Regions from separate parts of the Actinomadura rubrobrunea NBRC 15275 genome, predicted to be linked through region 1. Evidence: riboswitches for the same ligand, from Rfam matches in the RefSeq annotation. Region 1 holds a riboswitch; the other holds the start of a gene.
What was found. A riboswitch is a leader RNA that binds a small molecule or an ion and turns the genes downstream of it on or off. The one in region 1 is predicted to bind glycine.
Positions count from the first base shown of each region.

Region 2: another riboswitch for glycine. It lies ahead of gcvT (glycine cleavage system aminomethyltransferase GcvT); the one in region 1 lies ahead of gcvP (aminomethyl-transferring glycine dehydrogenase).

Region 1 covers NZ_BCQU01000143.1:1,349-5,757, reverse strand. The annotation lists gene gcvP (aminomethyl-transferring glycine dehydrogenase) at 1-2,722, opposite strand, end outside; glycine riboswitch at 2,791-2,900, opposite strand; glycine riboswitch at 2,901-2,996, opposite strand; partial or broken gene AR3_RS27625 (flippase-like domain-containing protein) at 3,269-4,409, shown strand, end outside.
Region 2 covers NZ_BCQU01000028.1:39,598-44,006, reverse strand. The annotation lists partial or broken gene AR3_RS11465 (pyridoxal-phosphate dependent enzyme) at 1-558, shown strand, start outside; gene AR3_RS11460 (M50 family metallopeptidase) at 627-1,919, opposite strand; glycine riboswitch at 2,409-2,505, shown strand; glycine riboswitch at 2,507-2,603, shown strand; gene gcvT (glycine cleavage system aminomethyltransferase GcvT) at 2,679-3,758, shown strand; gene gcvH (glycine cleavage system protein GcvH) at 3,779-4,168, shown strand; gene AR3_RS11445 (serine hydroxymethyltransferase) at 4,172-4,409, shown strand, end outside.

The sequences.
Region 1 (4,409 bases):
TGATGAGGCACTCGGCGGTGTGCGGGGCGTTCTTGAGCGGGTTGTCGGCGCGGTCGTAGACGCCGTCGGCGACCCGCTGGATCTCCCGGCGGATCTGGATCATGGCGTCGCAGAACCGGTCCAGCTCGGCCAGGTCCTCGCTCTCGGTGGGCTCGATCATCAGCGTGCCGGCCACCGGGAACGCCAGCGTCGGGGCGTGGAAGCCGTAGTCGATCAGCCGCTTGGCCACGTCCTCGGCGGTGATCCCGGTCTCCTTGGTGATCTTGCGGAGGTCGGCGATGCACTCGTGCGCGACCAGGCCGTTGCGGCCGGTGTAGAGGATCGGGTAGTGCGGCGCGAGCCGCTTGGCCACGTAGTTGGCCGCGATGATGGCGCCCTCGGTGGCGGCGCGCAGCCCGTCCGGGCCCATCATCGCGATGTAGGTCCAGGAGATCGGCAGGATGCCCGCCGAGCCCCACGGCGCCGCCGAGACCGGCCCCGCGCCCCTCCCCTCGCCCGGGCCCGCCTCGGGGCGCAGCGGGTGGCTCGGCAGGAACGGCACCAGGTGCTCGCGCACGCCGATCGGGCCGACGCCGGGCCCGCCGCCGCCGTGCGGGATGCAGAACGTCTTGTGCAGGTTGAGGTGGGACACGTCGGAGCCGAACTCGCCGGGGCGGGCCAGCCCGACCAGGGCGTTGAGGTTGGCGCCGTCGACGTACACCTGGCCGCCGGCCTCGTGCACGGCCGCGCAGACCTCGGTGATGGTCTCCTCGAACACCCCGTGCGTGGACGGGTAGGTCACCATGATCGCGGCCAGCTCGGCGCGGTGCTTGTCGATCTTGGCGTGCAGGTCGTCCAGGTCGATGTCGCCGTCGGCGTCGCACTTGACGACCACGACCCGCATCCCGGCCATGACGGCGCTGGCGGCGTTGGTGCCGTGCGCCGAGGACGGGATGAGGCACACGGTGCGGTGCCCCTCGCCGCGGGAGGCGTGGTAGCCGCGGATGGCCAGCAGCCCGGCCAGCTCGCCCTGGGAGCCGGCGTTCGGCTGCACCGACACCTTGGCGTAGCCGGTGATCTCGGCGAGCCGCTCCTCCAGCTCGGCGATCAGCTCCAGGTAGCCGGCGGCCTGGTCGAGCGGCGCGAACGGGTGGATGTTCGCGAACTCCGGCCAGGTGATCGGCTCCATCTCGGTGGCGGCGTTCAGCTTCATCGTGCAGGAGCCGAGCGGGATCATCGACCGGTCGAGCGCGATGTCCTTGTCCTGCAGGCGGCGCAGGTAGCGCAGCATCGCCGTCTCGGAGCGGTGCTCGTGGAACACCGGGTGGGTCAGGTACGGGCTCTCGCGGCGCAGCTCGCCGGGGATCCGGTCGGCCGGGTCGCCGGCGGGCGCGGGCGCGGCGCCGAACGCCTCCAGCACGGCGGCGACGTGCTCGGGCGCGGTGGTCTCGTCGCAGGCGATCCCGACGTGGTCGGCGTCGACCCGGCGCAGGTTGATCCCCCGCTCGAGCGCCGCCGCCACGACCTCGTCGGCGCGGCCGGGCACGCGGGCCAGCACGGTGTCGAAGAACGCCTCGTGCACCACCTCGACGCCGCCGGCGCGCAGCCCGGACGCCAGCTCGACGGCCCGGCGGTGCACGCGCTGGGCGATCGCCGCCAGCCCTTCGGGCCCGTGGTACACCGCGTACATGGCGGCCATCACGGCGAGCAGCACCTGGGCGGTGCAGATGTTGCTGGTGGCCTTCTCGCGGCGGATGTGCTGCTCGCGGGTCTGCAGGGCGAGCCGGTAGGCGGTGGCGCCGTCGGCGTCCACCGACACCCCCACCAGGCGGCCGGGCAGCTGCCGCTGGAGCCCGTCGCGCACGGCCAGGTAGCCGGCGTGCGGGCCGCCGAACCCGTAGGGCACCCCGAACCGCTGCGCCGAGCCGACCGCGATGTCGGCGCCGTACTCGCCGGGCGGGCGCAGCAGCGTGAGGGCGAGCAGGTCGGCGGCGACCACCACCAGGGCGCCGCGTTCGTGGGCCTGCGCGGTGACGGGCGCCAGGTCGCGGACGGCGCCGGACGCGCCCGGGTACTGCAGCAGGACGCCGAAGAAGTCGCCGTCGGGCAGCCCGTCCGACAGGTCGGCGGTGACCACGTCGATGCCCAGCGGGACCGCCCGGGTGCGGATCACCTCGATCGTCTGCGGCAGCGCGTCGGCGTCCACCAGGAACGCGCCGGGCTCCTTGCGCTTGGACGCGCGGTGCGCGAGCGCCATGGCCTCGGCGGCCGCGGTGCCCTCGTCGAGCATGGACGCGTTGGCGACCGGCAGCCCCGTCAGGTCGCCGACCATCGTCTGGAAGTTCAGCAGCGCCTCCAGCCGGCCCTGCGAGATCTCCGGCTGGTACGGGGTGTAGGCGGTGTACCAGCCGGGGTTCTCCAGGACGTTCCGCAGGATCACGCCGGGGGTGATCGTGCCGTAGTAGCCCAGGCCGATCATGGAGGTGAGCACGGTGTTGCGGCTCGCCAGCTCCCGCAGCCGGGCCAGCGCCGCGGACTCGCTCAGCGCGGGGGGCAGGTCCAGCGGGCGGGTCGTGCGGATCGCGGCGGGCACCGCGTCGTCGATCAGGGCCTCGACGCCGGAGTATCCGATGGCCGCCAGCATCCGGGCGTGGTCGTCGGGGGACGGTCCGACGTGCCGGTCGGCGAACCGGGTGCGGGGATGCTGCGGGGACGCCACCGGGGCGAAGAACTCGGCGGTCATGGGGATCCTCCTGGGCTGCTGCGGTCGCTCAGGGCCGGCCGCCCGCCGCGCTGCGGCCCGGCGGCCCGCTCTCCCCCTCTGTCTCGGCACCTGAGAGCTTCGCCCGCGGAACGGGGTTTCCCCTTCGGTGAGGCGCTCCCGCCCGTCGCCGGGAGGCGCGCCTGCTTTCCAGAGGTGCCTCGCCTGAGCGGTCCTTTTGCCTGAGAGGTTCCGGGGAGGGTTGCTCCTTCGGCGCCCCGCGCTGGCGGCGCGGGGTCTCTCCCGCACAGGGTCAACGGCGTCCTTTATGGGAACTCTATCCAAAAGACGGGTGTCTGACGCCCCCCGGGGGCCGCCGCGCGCGGCGGAAAGCGGCGCCCGGCGGCGCCGTTCGCCGGACCGGGAGCCGTCCGGGCGACCTGCCAGTACGATAACCACAGCTCACGCACGGGGTGATCGGCCGCGGCCCGCGGGGCGACACGGGTTCTCGGCCGGCGGCGGACCGGCGCGCGCCATGGCGCACGCGTCTCTCGACGCGCCGCCGCCGGTTCTGGAACGCTGATCACGATGACAGGTCCGGACGGCGGTGCGGCGGTGACGCAGACCCAGGGGGAGACGGCGACGTCGGACATGGGCGCCGGTGTCGGCGTGCCCGTCGAGGAGCCCGCCCGGCCCGACCGGATCCGGCGGCCGTCGGACGCGATCCGGTTCGCCGCCGCGGTGGTCGGGCTGGCGGGGATCATGCTGCTGGTGTCGTTCGCCCAGCAGACCACGCACGGCCTGCAGACCGACATCGCCGAGGGCACCGCGCACGCCCCGCGCTTCCTGCTCACCCTGGCCACCCTGGTGTCCAGCTTCGGGGTGCTGGCCGTGCCGGTCGCGTTCGCGATCGAGCGGCTGTTCCACAAGGACGGCGTGCGGGTGGCGATCGCGCTGCTGGCCGCCGTGATCGCGTTCATCCTGACCATCCTGCTGGACGACCTGGTCGTCCCCGCCGCCCCGGGCGGGGTGCTGGACTCGCTCATCTGGGGCGGCACCGACACCGCCCCCCTGCACACCGACATCACGCCCGTCATCGCGTTCGTCACCGCCGTCGGCATGGCGGGCCGGACCCGCTGGCAGGCCGTCACCTGGACGATGATCGCGCTGGCCGCGCTGACCGGCCTGACCGCCGCGACCGCCTCGGTGGCGGCGCTGGCCGCCACGTACTGCCTCGGCAGCGCCATCGGCCACGGCACCCTCTACGCGGTCGGCACCCCCAACCCGCGGCCGCCGGGCACCGCCGTGCTGGCCGCGCTGGGGCGGCTCGGGCTGCGTCCCGTCCGCGGCCGCCAGCTGCCCGGCGGCGCCGACGAGCCGCGCCGCTACACCGTGGCGACCGCCCCCTCGCCGGGCGGCGCCCCCGCGGACGCCACCGGGCGGGCGCTGCCGCCGGGCGACTGGCAGCTGCAGGTCACCGTCCTGGACCGCGACCAGCAGACCGCCGGGCTGCTGTACCGGGTGTGGCGGCTGGTGCGGCTGCGCGGCGGCTCCACCCGGCGGGCGCTGCGCTCGCTGCGCCGCTCGCTGGAGCAGGAGTCGCTCATGGCCTACGCCATGGAGTCGGCGGGCGTGCGCACCCCGCGGCTGGTGGGCGCCTGCGAGGTCGGCACCGAGGCGGCCCTGCTGGCCTACGAGCACGTGCCCGGGCGCCCCCTTGACGCCGTCC
Region 2 (4,409 bases), on a different contig from region 1:
CAGATGCGGCTGGAGCGCTTCCCGGAGCCGACGTGGATCGTGGTGGGCGCGGGCACCGGCGGCACGTCGGCGACGATCGGCCGGTACGTCCGCTACCGCCGCTACCAGACCCGCGTCGCCGTCGTGGACCCGGAGGGGTCGGCCTTCTTCGGGGCGTTCCGCGACGAGGACCCCGCGCGCACGGCGGCCGGGTCGCGGATCGAGGGCATCGGACGGCCCCGCGTGGAGCCGTCGTTCCTGCCGACGGTGATCGACCGGATGGTCCACGTGCCGGACGCGGCGTCCATCGCCGCCATGCGCTGGACCGCCGAGGTCACCGGCCGCGGCGTCGGCGGCTCCACCGGCACCAACATGTGGGGCGCGGTCGAGCTGATCGCCGAGATGCTGGCGCGGGGCGAGCGCGGCAGCGTGGTCACGCTCATCTGCGACGGCGCCGAGCGGTACCGCGGGACCTACGGGTCGGACGCGTGGCTGGCCGAGCAGGGGCTGGACATCACGCCGTACCTGGAGGCGCTGCGCGCCTTCCACAAGACCGGCGAGCTGACCATGCCCCTGTGACCGGCCCCTGTGACCGACCCCTGTGACCGGCCGCCCTGCCCCGCCGTCGCGCCGGTCGGCGCGGCCGGTCAGCCGGAGAACCTGATCGGGTTGACCAGGTCGGCGTAGATCAGCAGACCGCCCATGATGATCAGCACGGCGGCCATCACGTAGGTCACCGGCAGCGCCTTGGCCACGTCCACGTAGCCGGGGTCGGGCCGCCCGAGCAGCCGGGCCACGCCCTTCTTGAGGGCCTCCAGCAGCGCCCCCGCCATGTGCCCGCCGTCCAGCGGAAGCAGCGGGATGAGGTTGAACAGCGCGACCGCCAGGTTCACCGAGCCGAGCAGGGCGATGAACATCGCCAGCTTCTCCACCACGGGGCTCTCCGAGGCGGCGATCTCCCCGCCCAGGCGGCTCACGCCGACCACGCCGATCGGCCCGTTGGGGTCGCGCTCCTCGCCGCCGAAGGCCGCGTTCCACACCCCGACCATCCGCTCGGGCAGCCGCAGCAGCGCCCCGGCGGTGTGCGCGGTCAGCTCGCCCATGTACTCGGCGACGGCGACCGGGCCCTGCCGCTCGCGCTCCTGCAGCGGGGTGATGCCGAGGAACCCGACGTTGACGATCTTGTCGGGGTCCTCGAGGTCGTACATCTGGTTGCGGGTGACGGCGATGTCCATGGAGACCGTGCGGCCGTCGCGTTCGACGACGACGGGCACGGTGCGGCCGCCGGAGTCCCGGATCAGCCTCTGCAGCTGCTCATAGGAGGAGATCTTCGTGCCGTCGTAGGAGACGAACCGGTCGCCGGCCCGCAGCCCGGCCTGCGCGGCGGGTGTGGGCGTGTAGTCGGCCGGGCACTCCTGGGCCTGCTGCCCGGCCGGGATGGCGCACTTGGCCACCGAGCCGATCACCGGCTGCGGGGTGGGCGTGCCGATGCCCATGAGCAGGATGGCGAAGAAGACCACGGCGAGGACCAGGTTCATGGCCGGCCCGGCGAACATGATGATGAGCTTCTGCCACCACTTCTTGGCGTAGAAGACGCGGTCCTCGTCGCCCGGCCGGACCTCTTCCAGGGCCGCGCCCCGGGCCGACTCGATGAGCCCCTGCCACGGGCCGGTGCTGATCCGGCGGACCTGGCCGGGCCGGTCGCCCTTGCGCGGCGGCAGCATGCCGATCATGCGGATGTAGCCGCCGAGCGGGATCCACTTGATGCCGTACTCGGTCTCCCCCTTGGTGCGCGACCACAGCGTGGGCCCGAAGCCCACCATGAACTGGGTGGTGCGCACGCCGAAGAGCTTGGCGAAGGAGAAGTGCCCGAGCTCGTGCAGCGCGATGGACGCCAGCAGGCCCAGAAAGAGGATCAGCACCCCCGTCAGCCAGTCCACCGTCGCATCCCTCCGTGATCTCCAGCAACCCGCTCAGGGTACGTCATGGGCAACGCATCCGACCGCGTACAAATGCACTTGAGCCAGTCCCTAATTCCCTTCGAACCCGTCCTCATTGCGGCGCGAACCGCCGCCGACAGCGGCGCCCGGCAAGTCGAAGCCTGCGTTCAGGCCGTACGCGGGACGCGACCGAAGCGTTCGGCGCGCCGCCGTGGCTCCGTCCGCGCGAATGCGGGGGGCGCACTGCTTCGCCTCGCGGCCCCGAGGCGGCCGCCGCCGCAGGGTCGGCCTCCTCCTGCCCGCCCCGCACGCTTTCACGGCGGGCACCCGGCGGCCGACAGGCCGGGCGACTGCCCCGGCCCTGCTCCCACGCTGGACGGCGCCGTCTCGGAGCCGTCTCGGCCGTCCGGCGCCAGGCGGCCGCGGCCTGCGGCACCGCTTCGGGTCTCCGCGAAAGGCGAGGCCGCTGCTACTCTGACCCTGCGCCGCTGATCCCGCGCGGGAGAGCGCCCTCGCAGCCGGCGGGGGCCGCCGAAGGAGCAAACCCTCCCCGGAACCTCTCAGGCCCCAGGACCGCGCGGACCAGGCGCCCTCTGGAAAGAGGGGACGCTCCCAGGTCCCCCGCCGAAGGTGAAAACCCCGCGAGGGGTGAAGCTCTCAGGCGCCGATGACAGAGGGGGAGGCACCGACCACGCCGGTGCGCCGGTGGGACGATGATGATGCGTCCCGACGCGCGCCCCGCGATGAAGGAGCCGACCCATGTCCAAGAAGACACCGCTGTACGACGTGCACGTCGAGCTCGGCGCCACGCTCGTCGACTTCGCGGGCTACCGGATGCCGCTGCGCTACCAGAGCGAGACCGCCGAGCACCGCGCGGTCCGCACCGCGGCGGGCCTGTTCGACCTGTCCCACATGGGGGAGATCTTCGTGTCCGGGCCGGGCGCGGCCGCCGCGCTCGACTACGCGCTGGTCGGCAACCTGTCCCCCATGGCCGTCGGCAAGGCGCGGTACACGATGATCTGCGCGCCCGACGGCGGCGTGCTGGACGACCTGATCGTCTACCGGCTGGCCGCGGAGACGTTCATGGTGGTCGCCAACGCCGCCAACGCCGCGACGGTCCACGGCGAGCTGGTCGAGCGCGCCGCCGGTTTCGAGGCGGCCGTGGAGGACCGGTCCGCCTCCTACGCCCTCATCGCGCTGCAGGGCCCCGACTCCCAGGACATCCTCTCCCGGTTCACCGAGGCTCCCCTGCCCGACCTGCGTTACTACGCCGTCATGGCGGGGGAGGTCGCCGGGGTGGACGCGCTCATCGCCCGCACGGGCTACACCGGCGAGGACGGGTTCGAGCTGTTCGTGTCCGTCGGCGACGCGGTGCCGCTGTGGAAGGAGCTGGCCGGAGTCGAGGGCGTGACGCCCGCCGGCCTGTCGGCCCGCGACACCCTCCGCCTGGAGGCGGGCATGCCGCTGTACGGCAACGAGCTCACCACCGAGACCACCCCCTACGAGGCGGGGCTCGGCCGCGTGGTGAAGCTCGACAAGAAAGTCGATTTCGTGGGCAAGGCGGCGCTGGCGGCACAGGCCCAGACCCCGCCAGGCCGTAGGCTCGTAGGACTGGTCGCGCACGGCCGCCGGGCGCCCCGCAAGGGGTATCCGGTCGTCGGCTCCGACGGCACGCCGTGCGGCGTCGTGACCAGCGGCGCTCCGTCGCCCACACTGGGCAGGCCGATCGCCATGGCGTACGTCGACAGCGGCGTCGCGGAGAGCGGGCTCGCCGTGGACGTCCGCGGCCGGCGCGAGCCGGTCGACGTCGTCGCCCTGCCGTTCTACAAGCGTTCCTGAAACACCTGGGAGAGACGAACGTGAGCGTTCCGGAACAGCTGCGGTACAGCGAGGAGCACGAGTGGGTGTCCGGCCTCGACAACGAGGACGGCATCGTCACCGTCGGCATCACCGCGCACGCAGCCGACGCCCTGGGCGAGATCGTCTTCATCGAGCTGCAGGCCGGCGAGGGCGACACCGTCGAGGCCGGGGAGCCGTGCGGCGAGGTCGAGTCGACCAAGTCGGTCAGCGACATCTACTCGCCGGTCAGCGGCGAGATCACCGCGGTCAACGCCGCGGTGATCGACGAGCCGAAGGTGATCAACGACGACCCGTACGGCGAGGGCTGGATCTTCAAGGTGCGGCTCAGCGAGGAGCCCGGCGATCTGCTGGACGCGACCGCCTACAGCAAGCTGATCGAGGAGAGCTGAACCGTGACCCTCAACGAGTCCCTGGCGGCCGTCGACCCGCAGGTCGCCGAGGCCGTCTCCGCCGAGCTGCGCCGCCAGCAGACCACGCTGGAGATGATCGCCTCGGAGAACTTCGCGCCGGTCGCCGTCCTGGAGGCGCAGGGCTCGGTGCTGACCAACAAGTACGCCGAGGGCTACCCGGGGCGGCGCTACTACGGCGGCTGCGAGCACGTCGACGTCACCGAGCAGCTGGCCATCGACC